Regions from separate parts of the Actinoalloteichus sp. GBA129-24 genome, predicted to be linked through region 3. Evidence: riboswitches for the same ligand, from Rfam matches in the RefSeq annotation. Region 3 holds a riboswitch; each other region holds the start of a gene.
What was found. A riboswitch is a leader RNA that binds a small molecule or an ion and turns the genes downstream of it on or off. The one in region 3 is predicted to bind cobalamin.

Region 1: linked by a shared signal. The riboswitch ahead of UA75_RS33115 (hypothetical protein) and the one ahead of UA75_RS11395 (ribonucleoside-diphosphate reductase subunit alpha) in region 3 are both predicted to bind cobalamin.
Region 2: linked by a shared signal. The riboswitch ahead of UA75_RS13210 (CbiQ family ECF transporter T component) and the one ahead of UA75_RS11395 (ribonucleoside-diphosphate reductase subunit alpha) in region 3 are both predicted to bind cobalamin.

What each region holds. Positions count from the first base shown of each region.
Region 1 covers NZ_CP016077.1:4,333,818-4,339,522, reverse strand. Annotated here, with positions in the region: gene UA75_RS18685 (hypothetical protein) at 1-833, opposite strand, end outside; gene UA75_RS33120 (prenyltransferase/squalene oxidase repeat-containing protein) at 830-2,416, opposite strand; gene UA75_RS33115 (hypothetical protein) at 2,416-3,000, opposite strand; cobalamin riboswitch at 3,087-3,228, opposite strand; gene UA75_RS18675 (ferredoxin) at 3,666-3,860, opposite strand; gene UA75_RS18670 (cytochrome P450) at 4,156-5,367, opposite strand.
Region 2 covers NZ_CP016077.1:2,960,024-2,965,728, forward strand. Annotated here, with positions in the region: gene UA75_RS13205 (ABC transporter ATP-binding protein) at 1-444, opposite strand, end outside; gene UA75_RS13210 (CbiQ family ECF transporter T component) at 441-1,538, opposite strand; cobalamin riboswitch at 1,818-1,942, opposite strand; gene UA75_RS13215 (hypothetical protein) at 2,432-3,652, shown strand; gene UA75_RS13220 (glycosyltransferase) at 3,850-5,133, opposite strand; gene UA75_RS13225 (glycosyltransferase) at 5,367-5,705, opposite strand, start outside.
Region 3 covers NZ_CP016077.1:2,534,739-2,540,443, forward strand. Annotated here, with positions in the region: gene UA75_RS11390 (ribonucleotide-diphosphate reductase subunit beta) at 1-151, opposite strand, end outside; gene UA75_RS11395 (ribonucleoside-diphosphate reductase subunit alpha) at 246-2,780, opposite strand; cobalamin riboswitch at 2,965-3,211, opposite strand; gene UA75_RS11400 (metal ABC transporter solute-binding protein, Zn/Mn family) at 3,398-4,399, shown strand; gene UA75_RS11405 (metal ABC transporter ATP-binding protein) at 4,396-5,451, shown strand; gene UA75_RS11410 (metal ABC transporter permease) at 5,448-5,705, shown strand, end outside.

The DNA.
Region 1 (5,705 bases), 1.8 Mb from region 3:
ATGCCCAGCACCCAGATCGCGGCGAACGCGATGATCGTCGCCCATGGCACCCCGCCGGCCCCGGTGGCGTCCTGGGCGGTCTGCTCGGTGCCGTCCGCCGCGACGGACGGGTCCTGACCCGCCGACCCGTCGAGCGCGGGCGCCTCGGTGTCGCTCTCGGTCTGCTCGTCGCCGTCCTGCTCGGTGGGATCGGCCGGGTTCTCGGGATCGGTGGCGGCCCCGTCCGTGGGCGCCGTACCGCCCTCGGCGGGCTGCGCAGGCTGATGCGGCCGGTCGGCCGAACCGCCGGGCGCGGGATCCCCCGGCGCGGCGGGCGGGGCCGGATCGCCGGGATTCGGTGCGTCGCCTGGTCCGCTCGGAGCGAACCGTGCCCTGGCCGCCGAACCCGTCATCCCCGGTGGATCGCCCGCGCCGAAGGACCAGCCCTCGACGCGGTCGGCCTCGGGATAGGACGCCATCGCGCCCCGTGTGCTGTACGACCAGCTGCCGCCGCCCTCGTCGATCCAGTACGACCAGTAGGCGTCCCCGGAGGGCGTGTCGTCGCACGGTTCCTGATCGGGGCCGGGCCGATCGTCGATGCGGCAGACGAACCCGGCACCGTCGTGCGCGGTGCCCGCGAGTCGGAAGCCTGCCTCCTGCAACGCCGCGTATCCCGTCTCGGGCGTGCCGGGGACGCAGCGGGACACGGTGCCCCCGAGCGAACCGAAGTCCACGACCACCACGACGCCGGTCTCCGCCGTGCAGGCCTGCGCGGCGGCCGGGGCGGGCGTCGGGGCGGCCAGGGTGACGGCGGCGGCGAACAGCGCCGTGCCCAGCAGACGCGTCAGTCTCATCGCGGCACTCCGCCCCGTCGACGTGGCCTGCTGATCAGCAGGTAGCTGATCGCCGCCAGCAGCAGCGCCACGCCCGCCGAGGACGCCAGCCCGACGGGACTGCGCAGGAAGTCGCCGACCAATGCCAACGAGGTCGCAGGCGCGGCCGTCTGCTCGGCCGGCCTGTCCACCGCCCGAGGCTCCTGGGCGACCGCCAAGGGAGGATCGACCCGAGGGGTCTGATCGACGGCGTCGGGATTCTCGCCCGCCTCGCCCTGCGCGCCGTCGAGACCGGGACTGCCCGGATCACCGCCGAGCCCCGACTGGCCGGGATACCCCGGCTCGCCAGGTAACCCGGGCTGCCCGGGAAGCCCCGGTTGTCCCGGCTGACCGGGAAGGCCGGGCTGACCGGGCTGACCCGGTTGTCCCGGCTCGCCGGGACTGCCGTCGGGCGGCTCGGGCGGCGGCGTGGTCGTCGGCGGCTCGGGCGGCTCGACGGGTGGTGTCGCCGACAGCCCGAGCAGCGCCTGCGCGGTCGCCCGCCGCAGCCGGTCCTGGTTGCCCGCGCGGCTCCAGTACAGCGGCCCGTCGGTCTGGACGTCCAGGTAGTCGCGCGCCGAGTAGGAGACCGCGCCGGTCATGGCGCCGGGGTCGACACCGGCACGGAGCTGGATCGAGGTCAGCCAGCCGCCCGCGCGTCCGGCGGGCCCCGTCTGGTCCGCGACGGTGAGCGCGAGGGCGGCGAGACCGGTGCTGTTGGCGTTGCGGGTCTGCTCGATCAGCTCCGGCGTGGAGGAGTCGAAGCCGAAGGCGCCGTCGTGGTACTGCCGGTCGAGCAGCCAGCGCACGCCCCGATCCAGGGCGCCCGCGTTACCGCCGACCTCGGCCAGCGCCCAGACGGCCATCGCCGTGTTGTCGACGCTGACCAGCGCGTCGTCGCTGCCCGCGCAGGTCGAGCCGACGTTCTCGGGCGGGGGGTTCGCGCGGAAGCCGCCGCTGGGGCACTGTTGCCGCACCAGGTAGTCGATGCTCGCTCGCTGATCGATCGGCGTGCCGGTGTGCCGGGCGTGCTCGTCCATGGCGATCAACGCCAGCGCCTGGGAGAAGGTGTTCGACAGGTCTCGTCGCGGGTCGTAATCACCCGCGTTCAGGTTGCGGTACCGACCGTCGACGTCGAGCGTCGCGGTGAGCCGGTCCACCAGGTCGATCGGGACACCGTTGGAGTCGACGCCCCAGTCCGCCGGGTCGACCCCGGCCCGCAGGGCGACCATCAGTCGTTTCGCGAGAACACCGGAGTTGGCGAGGTTGCCGTTGTAGAACATCTCGCGCAGCGCGCGGACGCCGAGATCGAAGGTCGTCCCGGTGCGGCCCGCCGCATGCAGGCCGAGCAGCGCATCCGCCTGCAGGCCCGCGTCGGGGGAACCAGGGGTGGCGCTGGGATAGACGTAGTCGAGTCGGACGAACTCCCGTTCCAGGAACTCGGCCGCCGTGCCCGCCTCGGCCGACGCGGCGATGATCGCCGGGTCTGCCGAGGCGGCAGAGGGAACGACCGTCGAGGCGAGGAGCAGCGCTCCCGCCGTCAGGCCGAGGAGAGGCTTGAGCATCAGCTGGTCGGCGTCCAGTTCGGGTCGAGTGCCTCGTCCAGCGTCAGGCTCATCTCGTTCGGGTCGGCCACGGTGCCCGCCCCGAAGGAGAAGCCGAGGACGTCGCCCAACGGCGGGTCGTAGGTGTCCACGCCCTCATCCGCATAACCCCACGCGTCGCCGGCCACGTCGGGCACCCAGAACGCCCAGTACGGCGCGTTGGGCAGGAAACCGTCGCACGCGTCGGCGGTGGCCGAGGGCAGGCCGTCGATCCGGCACAGGTACTGGTAGGGGCCGGTCTCGCCCTGTCCGATGCCGTGCTCCGGCGCGACGTCCACATCGGTCAGCGCGGCGAACGCGGTCGCCGGGTCGCCGTCGGTGCACCGCCGGACGACGTCGCCGCCCGCGTGTCCGGTGAAGTCGACGACCACCGTGACGCCGGTCGTCCCGGTGCAGGGACCGTCGGTCCAGGCGACGGTGACCGAGTCGTCGGCGGTGGGCGCGGCGGCCGGGACGGCCGCGACGGCCGTGCCGCCGAACAGAAGCAGAGAACCTGCGAAGAGGCCGGTTAAGAGACGACGCCGGACGGAGAGGCTCAAGGACATGGCCTGTGAGTTCCCTTCGGTTCGGGCAGACCGCAGTCCGGAGCCGCGCAGGCTCCGAAGCTCCGCGCTGCACACCACGACAGAGGAGCCGAGCAGTACCGCACGACGGGCATTCCGACTGACACCCGAGGAACACGGGTGCTCACGGCTGCGGGACAGTGCCGGACTCACACCGGCTTCCCCCATCGAACGGCAGGACGCATTCGTCTCTTGTGGAGAGACGACCTCTCGACGGTAGCTCATCGGGCAGCGTGGAGGAAGACGCCTTCTTCACCACAGGTTCACATCGGGTGGCGGCGGGCGGGGCGCGCGAGGGGGCGTGTCCTGCGGGCTGCGGTGCACGGGACCCCGGCGCATGCGCCAGGGCGGAGCCCCGAACACGGCGGCAGGGCACCCGCGGGCCTGTCTGCCTCGGCGTCTTCCTTCGCCGACGCGGCTCGGCAGTGTGGCTGTCAGCGACTCGCGCCTTCCGTGCCGACGGCGGCTCGCCGAGATGGACTTCGGTTGCGGCGGGCCGCCGTGGCTCTGTGGCGGCTCGCCGCCGTTGGCCCTCTGTCGGCTTGCCGCCGTGCCCAGCCGGGGCCCGGACCGATCCGCCCGCGACATCCGGTCCGCCCGCGGCCCCGGCCCGCGTCACCCTCGGAGCGCCCCGGCCCGCATGGCCGTCACGTGGTGACGGTGATCGCCATGCCGGGGCACACCGCCGCCGCCTCCCGGACCGGGCCGTGCTGGCCCTCGGGAGGATCGGCGTCGAGCAGCAGGACGATGCCGTCGTCCTCCCGTTGATCGAACACCGCCGGGGCGAGCAGCACACACTGGCCCGCTCCACAGCACTTCTGGGTGTCCACGTCCACGTGCATCGGGTGGCTCCTCTCATCGGGGACGGCCCGCTAAGGCCGATGGAAGTCCGCGCAGCCTGGTCGGCATCGCGGTCGAGGTGCCCCGGGTGGGGCGTCCGGCGGACACGTCCAACGCGTGCCCGCCGACCGCCGACCGCCGCGCGCCGACGGCGAGGCCTGCTCGCCCCAGCCGGCGGGCACCGCAGATCGCCTGCGGCACGGCCGATCGGACGCTGGTCGGCCCGGCCCGGCGGGCGCCGGATGAGGGCCGCATCACGCCGGAATGATCAGCGCAGCACGGATCTCGGGCGTCCGGTCACCACCGGACCGGCAGTCGATCGAGCCCGCCGACGAGCAGCCCCTGCCGGAGAGGCAGCTCCTCGACACCGACGGCGAGTTCCAGTCCCGGCAGCCTGCGCACCAGCACGCTCAGCACGGCCTGGAGTTCGGTGCGGGCCAAAGCCTGCCCGAGACACGAGTGCGGGCCGATCCCGAAGGCGAGATGCGGATTCGGCGCCCGTCGCAGGTCCATGGCGTCGGCGTCGGCGAAGGCCTGCTCGTCGCGATTGGCCGAGGCGAGACTGGTGACGACCGTGGTTCCCCTGGTCACGGTCCGGCCGCCCACCTCGATGTCCTCGGTGAGGTAGCGGGGCAGGCCGAAGCCTGCGTTGGCGTCGAAGCGCAGCGCCTCCTCGGCGGCCGTGCGCACCAACGAGGGGTCGGCGACCAGCGCCGTCCACCGCTCGCGCTCGCCGAGCAGCAGCACCACCATCTTCGAGATCATGTTCGCGGTGGTCTCGTGTCCCGCGACCAGCAGGCCCTGCCCGGTGAGCATGAGCAGCTCCTCCGGCAGCCTGCCGTCTGCGGAGTCCGCGACGGCGATCAGCTCGCTCAGCAGGTCCTCGCCGGGATCGGCCCGGCGGGTCGCGATGTGGGCCGCGAAGTATTCGCCGAACTCCTGCTGTGCGGCGTCGATCTCCGCCTGCTCGTACCGATCGAGGCTGAGCATGGTGTCCGACCAGTAGGAGAAGCGGTCCCGGTCGGAGTCCGGCACGCCCAACAGGTCGCAGATCACCCACACCGGCAACGGGAAGGCGAAGGAGGAGACGAGGTCGGCGGGCGCGCCCCGCTCGCACATCTCGTCGAGGAGCCGATCGGCCATCGCCTCGATGGCGGGCCGCATCTGGGACATCCGCTTGGCGGTGAACGCCTTGCCGACCAGCCTGCGCCACTGCTGGTGCGCGTCCGTGGAGGAGTCGATCTGACTCTCGGACGCGAAGATCCCGCCGGACTCGTTGGCCGTGACCCGAGCGGCGTCGTCGGCGCTGAGCGAGCGGGTGAACCGGGGGTCGGCGAGGACCTGCTTCACGTCCTCGTAGCGCGTGAGCAGCAACGCCTCGTCGCCGCTGGCCAGCCGGACGGCGGCGACCGGACACTCCTGCCGGAGGCGGGCCCACTCCAGCGGCGGCTCGTTGGGCGTGGGCAGGACGAAGGGGTAGTCGAGCGGCTGTCGGTCCTCGGTGGTCACTGAGTTCCTCCTGGGACGGCGACGGCGCCGCCGGGACGGTTCCGCCGCGCCTGGTCTCGTCTGCTGGTCGATCGCGGGGGAGCGCTGGGCGACGACGCGCCGGAGCCTGCACCTCGACCCGACACCCGGCCGTCTCCGGCGGAGACGGGTGGCGACGAGCCGGGCCCGCGAGGCAGGCTGCTGTGGTGGTGGGTGCCCTGACCGGTCGAACGGCCTGCGGGCCGGATCGGGCCGGGCGTCTCGGGCGGTGCCTGTCGGAGGTCGGTCGGGATCACGGCAGTGCGGTCGATGATCCGAAGCTAGCACGTGCTAGTAGAGCTAGGCAGCTAAGATTGCCC
Region 2 (5,705 bases), 430 kb from region 3:
CCGCTGCTGCTGCCCACCAGACAGGGAACGCAGCGACCGGTCCCGCAGCTCCGCGATTCCGAGCAGGTCCAGCGTCTCCTCGACGCGCTTGCGCATCACCTCGGCGGGAATCGCGAGCTGCTCCATGCCGTAGGCCAGCTCCTCCTCCACCGTGTCGGTGACGAAACCTGCCAGCGGGTCCTGGCCGACGACTCCGACCAGGTCGGCGAGTTCACGGGGTGGATTCGTCCTCGTGTCCCGTCCCGCCACCGTGACTCGGCCGCGCAGCGTCCCGCCGGTGAAGTGCGGCACCCGGCCGTTGATCGCACCGAGCAGCGTCGACTTGCCCGAGCCGGTGTGACCGACCACGAGGCACAGCTCGCCCTCCTCGATCTCCAGGTCGACACCGGACAGGACGGGGGCGGACTCGCCATAGTGGACCGCCACCTCCTCGAAGCGGATCATGAGCGGACCTCCGGCGGCGGGGCGAACCACGCGGGGGCGACTCCCGCGAGGATGCCGAGCACCGGCGGCAGCGTCACCGTCGGCCAGCTCAGCGGGCTGAGTGAGGGATAGAGGTTCGCCGGGTCGACCCCGGCGGTCACGGTGAGCACGAGGGCGGCGGTCAGGCCCGACAGCACCACGAGCGTCTCCGGCAGGCGCCACCGGTCGGGCCGGTAGACGCTGCGGCGGATTCGCCTGCCTGCGACGAGGAAGCCCGCACCGGCGACGAGCAGGCCCGCGACCGCCATCGGCAGCCCGAAGGCGTGCCGGGTGCCGTCCAACAGCCCGTACACGCCGACACACACGCCGAGCAGGCCCGCGATCACCAGCACCCCGGTCAGCAGACGAGTGCGCCTCGGCGTGTCGCCGAACCGGCCGTACCCTCGGGAGTCCATCGCCGAGGCCAGGGCGAGCGACCGGTCCATGGCATCGGCCAGTACCGGGACCACGATGCCGCGCAACGCCCGGAGCCCGCGTTGTCTGCCGCCGCGCAGCCGCCGGGCCCGGCGGACCCGCAGGACGCTCTCCATGAGCTGCGGCGCCACGGAGAGGGCCACCACCACGGCCGTGCTGATCTGGTAGAGCGCCGCAGGCACCGCCTTGAGCATCCGGCGCGGATCGGCCAGCGAGTTCGCCGCGCCGAGACAGATCAGCATCGTCGCCAGGCGCAGCCCGTCGTAGAGCCCGCCGAGCAGCTCCTCGGCGCTCACCGGGCCGAGCAGCCGGATGCCCGCCGCCGCCTCCGGGAGCGTGATCTCCGGCAGCACGAACAGGATGTGCTCGCCCGCACCGCCCCCGAAGATCATCCGCCACAACACGCGCATGACGACGATGAACACCCCGAGGTACACGTACATCCGGAACGTGGCGGCCCACGGCGCCCGGCCGCGACGCCGGACCACGACGTACCCCGCCACCACCAGGATCAGCGACAACAGCAGCGGATTGGTCGTGCGGCCCGCTGCGGCCGCCAGGGCCAGTGCCCATAACCACCAGGCACCGGGATGCAGGGCTCTCGGGAGCCGCGTCGAGGCCCGGAGCACCGATGCGGTCACGCCGCCCACGTCCCGGAGGCACGGGGCTCGCAGGGCCGCTCGGCAGGAGGGCTGTCATGCCGGTCTCGGGGCCGCCGACGGGCCTGCGCGGCGCGGAGCGAGGGCGTCTCGACCACGATCCGGTGTCCGGCGGCGGTCTGCGGCCTGCGCAGCGTGGTACCCGACATGCCTCGATGCCTTCCCCGAGCGGGTCGAGAGAGGCATCCGACCAAGAGCAGGCGCCGCCGACGTCGGCGTGCGTGCTCGAATCGGACTCCACCTGCGGACCACGACAGTGTGAACGAGCCCTCGTCCCCGGACGGGCATTCCGGCTCGTCGTGCCTCGGCACGAACCACGGCTGCGGGTCAGCGCCGGACTTCGACCGGCTTCCCCCGCCGGGGACGTCTGAAGTTGTCACGACCGGTCAGCGGTCGTCGAGAGACTACCGAGGAGATTAACTCACTCGAGTGGTCCTGGGTCGGCGCACGCGGCAGACCGTTCAGCCGTGCCGGCTCGAGCCACCAAGTCGTTCCTCCGCCCTGCGCCGGGCCCGAGACACCCGGCTCGATGTGCTCGACTCGGCGCGGTCGGCGGATCGGCGCAGGCGGCGGTACGCAGTCGAACCCGGTGACGCACGGCGAAGGGCGCCGCATCGAGCGCTCGTCGCCGATGGGCAGGACGCGGTCGACCCTCGGCCCGCCGGATGCATCGTCGGAGACGGGACTGCTGTGCCGAGTGGTCCGCCACCCACGGAGATCATTACGATGAGTAGTCGACGTCCGTCACTAAGGGTGGTAGATCCGCGAAGTTCAGGTGACAGGGCTCGTGATGTCGCGACGGCAGCCACGAGATCGACCGGCGGTGTGCCAGCTACCGCAGGCCCGTGTCCAGGACGAAAGACGAGGCAGCCGCAATGAGGATCGCCGTCATCGGAGAATTCCGTGCTGACCGAGTGGTCGACGCCATCACCCGTTCCGGCCACCACGACCTGGTGTTGTTAGGGCCGACGGACGTCGCCGACTACGTCGGCAGGCGGGCTCGTCACCGGCACCTGGCGGCGAGTGCGGAACCGGAGGACCTGCTGGCGGTCTGGACCGAGGAAGACGTCGAGCTGGTCATCCCGAGCCTCTATCCGGTCGACCAGGAACAGCTGCTGCCCAGCCTGGCCGCCGCCGCCGACGCGTGGCGCGGCCCCGGCAGGCACGCCGTCGTCCACTCGACCCGCTTCGCCGACCTGGTCACCGACAAGGCGATGTTCCATCGCGTCGCGCTCGCGGCGGGCTGGCCGGTGCCCGAGGCCGTCATCTGCGACCGGGTGGAGGAACTGGAGTCGGCGGTGCGTCGGATCGGCGGCCTGCCCGTCATGGTGAAGGAGGCCAGGTCACTCCCACGCGCGGGCCGCTGGCATGTCGACACCGAGCAGCGCCTCACGACGCTGCCGCTGACCGCCTTCCCCGTCGTCGTTCAGCGTGTCTGCCGGGGTGAGGAGTTCGGCCTCGAACTCTTGAGCGGCGCGAACGTCACCGACTGCTGGCCGATCGCCTCCTTCGGTCCGCTGGACCAGCGCTGCATTCCGGGGCATCGGGCGCGGCTCGCTCCGATCGCGCTCCCGCCTGCCGTGATCACCGAGCTGGCCGGGTTCATCCGCGGCATGACCGACCAGTTCGACGTGTGCGGTCCATGGCAGATCGACTTCGCCGTCTGCGATGGCAGGCTCCAGGTGTTGGAGGTCAACGGCAGGCTCAGCGGCATGGCCGATCTCAGTGCGGCCACCACCGGTCTCGATCCCTACGACGCCTTCGTCGACGCCTGCCTCGGCCAGCCTCGTGTCGTGCCGCCTGCCCGCCGGCTCGCCCTGGAGCTGCCGATCCGTCTCGACGCGCAGCTGCCGGGACTGCCGTGGGGTGTGCGCATGAGGCGACAGTTTCCGCTGCCCACGAACCGGTCGCTGCCGGTGGACTTCCAACGGCTGCTCGTCACGGCGGACGATCCGGTGCTCCTGGCGAAGTGGCTGCGCGACTTTCCCCCGGACGCCCTGCTCACCGGATCGCCGGGTCAGCTCGCGGCCACCGCGCTGGAGATGAGCCCGCTGCTCACCTCGGCGGGGTGGCCTCGGGGCTGTCCGCCGGTCTGAACCGGCGACTCCGGGTTCGTATCAGCCGTGATCCGGCCTGCGAATGCTCCGGGGCCGCTCAGCAGCGCAGGCGCCTGCCGTGTCGGTGCTGTTCGCACCCTTGGCGCGGCAGCGCTGCGGCTCGGGTGCGGCTGGGTGCCTCGCGACGTCTCCCGACTGACGCCGGAGCCAGGCGGGCCGAAGGCAGGCGCCGCGACTCAGCAGGACCGCCCGGCCTGCTCGACGGCGGCGGCGATCGCGGAGCAGGGGTCGTGCGCCTCGTATTCGGCCTGGAGCCGTCGGGCCCGGTCGCGGAGGAGCGGATCGTCCAGGATGCTCTCGACGGCCTTGCGGATGTCCGCCTCGTCCGGGTCCCCGGTGCCGAGGTTGACGGCCGCCCCTGCCCAGGCGGCCTTGGCACCGACCTCGATCTTGTCCTCGGTGTCGCCCGCCAGCACCATCGGGACCCCGTGACGCAGTGCCTGCTGGACGCCGCCGTAGCCGCCGTTGCTGACCAGCACGTCGACGTGGGGGAGCATGGCGTCGAAGGGGATGAACTCGGCGACTCGTGCATTGGCGGGCAGTCCGGCGGGCACGACGTCGCGGCCGGTGGTGACGACGACTAACGCATCGAGATCGGCCAGGGCGCGCAGCGTGGGCTCGATCAGCCTGCTGAGGTCGTCGTTGGCGATGGTGCCCTGTGAGACGACGATCAGTCGACTCGCGGACGTCACCTCGTCCCACCAGTCCGGGAGTTCGACGGCGTCGCCGGTGTCCGGGGGCAGTGCTCCCACGTAGCGCAGGCGCGGCGGCGCATCGCTGCGGGGGTAGTCCATGCTCTCGATGCTGAGCTGAAGGAAGCGGTCCGGCACGCCGACGAGGCCCCGCGACAGCAGCGGTGGCGGCTCGGTGCTCCCCAGCCGGGTCAACGCGGCGGCCAGCAGGCGATGCGAGCCCGCCCGCTCGGCCGCCTCGGCGTGCTCGGTGAGCCTGCGACCTCGGGTCCGGCCCTCCTCGGAGCCGTCCGGGGCCAGCCCGGTGCCGAAAGGCGGATGATCGGCACTGTTCAGCGGCAGCGGCATCACGCCGACGCCGATGACGGCTGCCGGGCGGACGCCCGCCGCGCCGTGCAGGACCGGCCAGGCTCCCAGGAACATCGTGTCGTGCAGGAGCACCGTCGGTGCCGCGTCGTCCTCGGCGAGGAGCTCCTGGAGCGCCGTGTGCTGCGCGGCCATCGGCGCGATGAACAGCTGCTGGTTGTCGTACTCCAGCCGGGCCGGTCCGGCCGGTATCGAGTTCCGGTCGGGGAACTGATCGGGACGCAGATCCGCCTCGGCGGGCAGCGCCGCGAACCGGGCGCCGGTCCGCTCCACGGCGGCACGGAAGGCACTGCCGGTCAGGAACGTGACCTCGTGTCCGCGTTCGACGAGATCCGCCGCGATCACCCGCAACGGCCGCACGTGTCCGAAGAACGGGACTGCGGCGATCAACACCCTGGTCATCGTGCGGCCTGCTCCTTGAGGTGGTCGATCTGTCCTCGGCGAGCAACAGGCTATTCCGTCTGTCGTCGGGGGAGCACCGCCGACGACCCGCACTGCCCCTCGGGCGCAGGCGGCACGCAAGCGCCTACGCCAGAGCCGTGGGCGGCGCCGTGGGGGAGCGGGGCAGGCGCCCGTGGCGAGGGCCGCTGCCGTGCCGGACCGCGTGCAGACCTGCTGCGGGAGTCCTGCGTGATTCACGCCTCGCGGCGAGCCAACTCCTCGACGGCGGCGGCGATCGCCTCGTAGGGGTCGTGACTCCGGCACTCGGCCGCAAGCTCCTCCGTCCGCTTCGTCCGGCTCGGATCGGTCAGGATCGTCTCGACGGCCTTGCGGACGTCGGCCTCGTGCGGATCTCCGGTGCCGAGGTTGATCGCGGCTCCCGCCCACTCCGCCAGGGCGCCGACCTCTGCCTTGTCGTCGGTGTCGCCCGCCAGCACCATCGGGACGCCGTGCCAGAGCGCCCGGTGGACGCCGCCGTAGCCGCCGTTGCTGACCAGGACGTCGACGTGGGGCAGCAGGAGGTCGAAGGGGAC
Region 3 (5,705 bases):
AGCGGTACTTCAGCGGCAGCAGCTGATTGACGTCTGCCCTGGCGTTGATCATCGCCTTGTCGTCGACGTCGACCCGGCCGCCCTGGCGGTCGATCTCGCCGAGGCCGCTGCCCTCGACGGGGGCGGTGCGCTGCGTCTCGACTCCGGTCATCGGTCTGCTCCGTTGCGCTCGTGTTCGGTGGCGGCCCTGCTGCCGGGCCCCGTGCCTGCTCCGGCGGTCGGCCGGGTGATCGGGTGCGTCCTGGTCACTGGCAGGCCTCGCAATCCGGCTCGTCGATCGCGCAGGCCGCCGCCGAGATGGCGACGGGAACCTCGGCCGCCGGGACGGGCGTCGGTGCTGGTCCGCCCGCCTGGACCGCGTTGAGCCTGCCGTCGGTGCCCTGCAACGTGCTCTTCTCCACGTGGGTGGCGCTCTGCGCCCGCAGGTAGTACGTGGTCTTCAGGCCGGAGCGCCAGGCCAGCCGGTACAGGGTGTCGAGCTTGCGGCCGCTGGGCTCGGCCAGGTAGAGGTTCAGCGACTGCGCCTGGTCGAGCCACTTCTGCCTGCGGGAGGCGGCCAGCACCAGCCACTTCGGGTCGATCTCGAACGCCGTGGCGTAGAGCGAGCGCAGCTCCGCGGGCACGCGGCCGATCGCGCCCAGCCTGCCGTCGTGACGCTTCAGGTCGGCGATCATCTGCTCGTCCCACAGACCCCGCTCCTTCAGCGCGGCCACCAGATGCGGGTTGACCACGGTGAAGTCGCCGGACATGTTCGACTTCACGAACAGGTTCTGATACTGCGGCTCGATGGACTGGCTCACGCCGCAGATGTTGGCGATGGTCGCGGTCGGCGCGATGGCCATCACGTTCGAATTGCGCATTCCGACGGTGCGGACCCGTTCGCGCAGGGACTGCCAGTCCATCGTGGACGTCGTGTCCATGACCAGGTCGCCGCTCTGCCGCTGCTCGGCCAGCAGGGCGATCGAGTCGATGGGCAGCACGCCCCGGCTCCACAGCGAGCCCGCGTAGGACTCGTAGCTGCCGCGCTGCGCCGCCAGCTCGCTGGACGCGGCGATGGCGTGGTAGCTGATCTCCTCCATGCTGCGGTCGGCGAAGGCCACCGCCTCATCGGAGGCGATCGGCAGACCGAGCTGGAACAGGGCGTCCTGGAAGCCCATCATGCCCAGGCCGACCGGGCGGTGCCGCAGGTTCGACCGTCGTGCCTCGGGGATCGTGTAGAAGTTCACGTCGATGACGTTGTCCAGCATCCGCACGGCGGTGGTGACGGTGGCGGCCAGCCGCTCCCGATCCAGCTCCAGCCGTCCGTCGGGGCCGGGGCGCAGGTGCTCGGCCAGGTTGACCGACCCGAGGTTGCAGACGGCGACCTCGTCGGCGGAGGTGTTCAGCGTGATCTCGGTGCACAGGTTCGACGAGTGCACCACGCCGATGTGCTGCTGCGGCGAGCGCAGGTTGCACGGGTCCTTGAAGGTGATCCACGGGTGGCCGGTCTCGAACAGCATGGTCAGCATCCGCCGCCACAGCTCGACGGCCCGGACCCGGCGGAAGACCCTGATCTCACCCCGGTCGGCGGCCCGCTCGTACTCCCGGTACCGCTCGGCGAACGCGGTGCCGTAGAGGTCGTGCAGGTCGGGGACCTCGTCGGGGGAGAACAGCGTCCACTGGTCGTCGGCCTCGACGCGGCGGAGGAACTCGTCGGGAACCCAGTTCGCCGTGTTCATGTCGTGGGTGCGGCGCCGGTCGTCGCCGGTGTTCTTGCGCAGGTCGAGGAACTCCTCGACATCGACGTGCCAGGTCTCCAGGTAGGCGCAGACCGCACCGAGCCGCTTGCCGCCCTGGTTCACGGCCACCGCCGTGTCGTTGGCGATCTTCAGGAAGGGGACGACGCCCTGCGAGCTGCCGTTGGTGCCCTTGATGTGCGCGCCGAGGCCGCGGACCGGCGTCCAGTCGTTGCCGAGTCCGCCCGCGTACTTCGACAGCATGGCGTTGTTGCGGATGCCGTGGAAGATCCCGCTCAGGTCGTCCTCGACGGTGGTGAGGAAGCAGGACGAGAGCTGCGGTCGGGTGGTGCCCGAGTTGAACAGCGTCGGGGTGGAGCACATGAAGGCGAAGGTGGACAGCAGCTCGTAGAACTCGATCGCCCGCGCCTCGCGCTCGTCCTCGCGCAGTGCCAGGCCCATCGCGACGCGCATGAAGAACATCTGCGGCAGTTCGAACCGCACGCCGCCGCTGTGCTGGAGGTAGCGGTCGTAGAGCGTCTGGAGGCCGAGGAACTGGAAGTCCCGATCGCGCTCCGGGCGCAGCGCGGCGGCGATCCGGCCGAGGTCGAAGTCGGCGAGGGTCGGGTCGAGCAGGTCCAGGGCGATGCCGCGCCGCACGAAGGCCTCGAAGGCGGCCGGGTAACTCGCCGCGACCGCCTCGGGGCTCGCGTCGGGCACGGGGCGGCCGAGGAAGGTCAACGCCTCGGCACGCAGCTTCTCCAACAGCAGCCGGGCGGCCACCTGCGAGTAGTGCGGCTCGATCTCGACCATGCTGCGGGCGGCCATGATCTGGGCCAGCGCCAGCTCGTCGGCGTCGATGCCGTCGTAGAGGTTGCGCACCGTCTCGTCGAGGACGGTCTGCGCGGTGACGCCTGCCAGCCCGGCACACGCCTCGTGCACGGTCGCGGCGAGCCGTTCGACGTCGAGTGGAGCGAGAGCGCCGTCCGCGTCCTTGACCCGGATCACCCGATCGGGAAGTTCAAGCGGCGCGGGAGCGGCGGAGGCGGGAATCCCCTCGGCGATCGCGCGGCGATCTGCCTGAACGGGTCGTGCTGGTCGGAGTGACTCGACGGTCACGGTGGTCTCCTCGTAGCCGGGGCGGCATCGGTTCACCCCCGAGGAGGAGCGCGCGGCAGCACGCGGACCTGCCGATGGCATGATCCGTCGCTGTCCACACGGCCCACCCTCGAGGCCTCGGACGGCGTGCTCGGTGGCACGCGCCGATGGCAGGTCTTCGGACTCACGGGCTTCCGGCGAGGTGGGACTCGCCGGTCCTACGGCCGTCACTTCCCGAGAGACCGAGGTCTCCTAGTGTGTGCACCGTCCGGTATGGACGGCGACGGCCTTCGTTCCCGTTCACCGCTGCGGGGCAGTCCCGGACTCGCACCGGGTTCCCTGTCTCCTCGTCATGACACCGGCAGGCGCCCTGACGAACCATCAGCGGGGGTGAGACTACATGTTGGGGTCGGTGCTTTGTCTCACCCCAACATCCTGGCGTGTTCCCGACTGTGGTCGGCTAGGGTGACTCGCCGAGAACGAGGCGATCACAGGGTGACCGGGCCGACCGGGAGGGTGACGCGACCCGGTTCTTAGTGAAAACTGCTCTCATCAGAGTGGGCGTCCTTCTCGAGAGGAGAGCCGTGGACGGGGCAACGGAAGCCGAATCGGGCAGACACCGCAGCAGAGCCCGTCGCCGCCGCCGCGTCGTGCTGGGCATCACCTCGGCGCTGCTGGTCGTGCTCGCCGCGTCGGCCTGGGCAGTGCGCCAGGACGTCGGCGGCGGATACAGCGAGGCAGGGAGCAGACTCCGGGTCGTGACCACGACGAACTTCCTCACCGACGCCGTCGGTGAGATCGGCGGCACCGACATCGAGCTGACCGGGCTGATGGGCAGCGGCGTCGACCCGCATCTCTATCAGGCCCAGGCGGGTGATCTGCGGCTGCTGCGGGAGGCGGACCTGATCGTCGCCGTCGGCCTGCATCTGGAGGCCGGGCTCCGGCCGGTGCTCGACGATCTCGCCCGCGACACCACGGTCCTGTTCGTGGGCGAGACCGTGCCGACCGCCTCGCTCCTTCCCGCCGAGGAAGCGGGCTCGGCGACGGAGTACGACCCGCACATCTGGTTCGACGTGGCACTGTGGCGAGACGCACTCGCGTCGGTCGGCGGCACGCTCGCCGAACTCGATCCCGACCGGGCCGACCGCTTCGACGGCCGCTGGGAACGGCATCGCGTCGAGCTGAGCGAACTGCACGAGGAGGTCGGCGAGCGGCTCGCCGAGATTCCGGAGTCCCGCCGCATCCTGGTCACCTCGCACGACGCCTTCCGCTACCTGGGCCGCGCCTACGACATCCGGGTCGAGGCGGTGCAGGGCGTGTCCACTGTGGACGAGGCGACCATCGGCGACATCGATCGAGTGGCGGGCGTCATCGCCGAGCACGGCGTGCGGGCCGTGTTCGTCGAGTCCAGCGTGTCCGGTCAGACCGCTGCCGCGGTGCTCGACGCGGCGGCCGCCCTCGGCGCGACGGCGACGCTCGGCGGAAGCCTGTACTCCGACGCGGCGGGCGCGGAAGGCACGCCGGAGGGCACCTACCTCGGCATGGTCCGCGCCGACGTCGACCTGCTCGTGGCGGGACTGCGATGATCCGCCGCGCAGCCGCCACGCCCGATTCGCCGACTCCAGGGGCGACCGAGCCCGCGCCCGCCCTCGTCGCGACGGGGCTGACGGTCGGCTATCGCGGGCGGACCGTGTTGACGGTGCCGGAGCTGGTGGTGCCCGCAGGCCGACTCACCGCCGTGGTCGGGCCCAACGGCGCGGGCAAGTCGACGCTGATCAAGGCCGCGCTCGGTCTGCTCCCGTCGACCGGGGGCGCCATCCGACTGCTCGGCGAGCCGTTGGCCCGGGTGCGCAGGCGGGTGGCCTACGTGCCGCAGCGCGATGCCGTCGCCCAGGACTTCCCCGTCACGGCCGTACAAGTCGTGGAGATGGGTCGCTACCCGCATCGCGGCTGGTTCCGCAGGCTGACTCGGGAGGACGACCGCGCCGTCAGCGAGGCCATGCTGCGGACGGGGGTCACCGACTCGGCCGACACGCCGTTGGACGAGCTGTCCGGCGGTCAGCGGCAGCGGGTGTTCCTGGCGAGGGCACTGGCCCAGCAGGCCGACCTCCTGGTACTCGACGAGCCCTTCGCCGCCGTCGACACGAGCACCGAGACACGACTGCTGACGCTGCTCGTCGAGCTGTGCGAGCAGGAGGGCCGCTCGGTGCTGATGGTGCATCACGACCTGCGCACGGTGCAGGACCACTTCGACCACGCCGTGCTGCTGTCGGGCCGGGTGATCGCCGACGGGCCGGTGAGCCGCGTGCTGCGGCCCGAGCACCTGGAGGCGGCCTACGGCATCCCGATGCCGAGTCGCGCCGACTCCGCAGACCGCGACGCCCACTCCGCGACCCCGCCGACGGCGGACGGCACCGACCGGACCACCGAGGCGGACGTCGAAGGCCGGGCACCTGCGCGCGGCTCCGCTGCGTCCGACCCGACCGCTCCCGGTTCCTCAGCGTCCGGTTCCTCAGCATCCGATTCCTCAGCGTCCGATTCCCCAGCGTCCGATTCCCGAGCGTCCGATTCGAACGCGCCCGATTCGGACACACCCGGCTCGGATTCGGCAGGGTCCGGACCGGAGCGGACGGGATGACCGGCGGAGTCCTCGGTCTGTCCTACGCCGCGTCCGTGGTGATCGGCGGCTCCGCGCTGCTGGGCATGCTGGCCGGAGTCCTCGGGCCCTTCGCCGTACTGCGCGGTCGAAGCATGTTCGGCGACGCGATGAGTCACGGGACGCTGCCCGGCGTGGTGATCGCCTTCATGGTCGGGGGAGTGAAGGACGCTCCGGTGCTCCTGATCGGGGCGGCGATCTCGGCGCTGCTCGCCGCGCTGGCCATGATCGGTCTG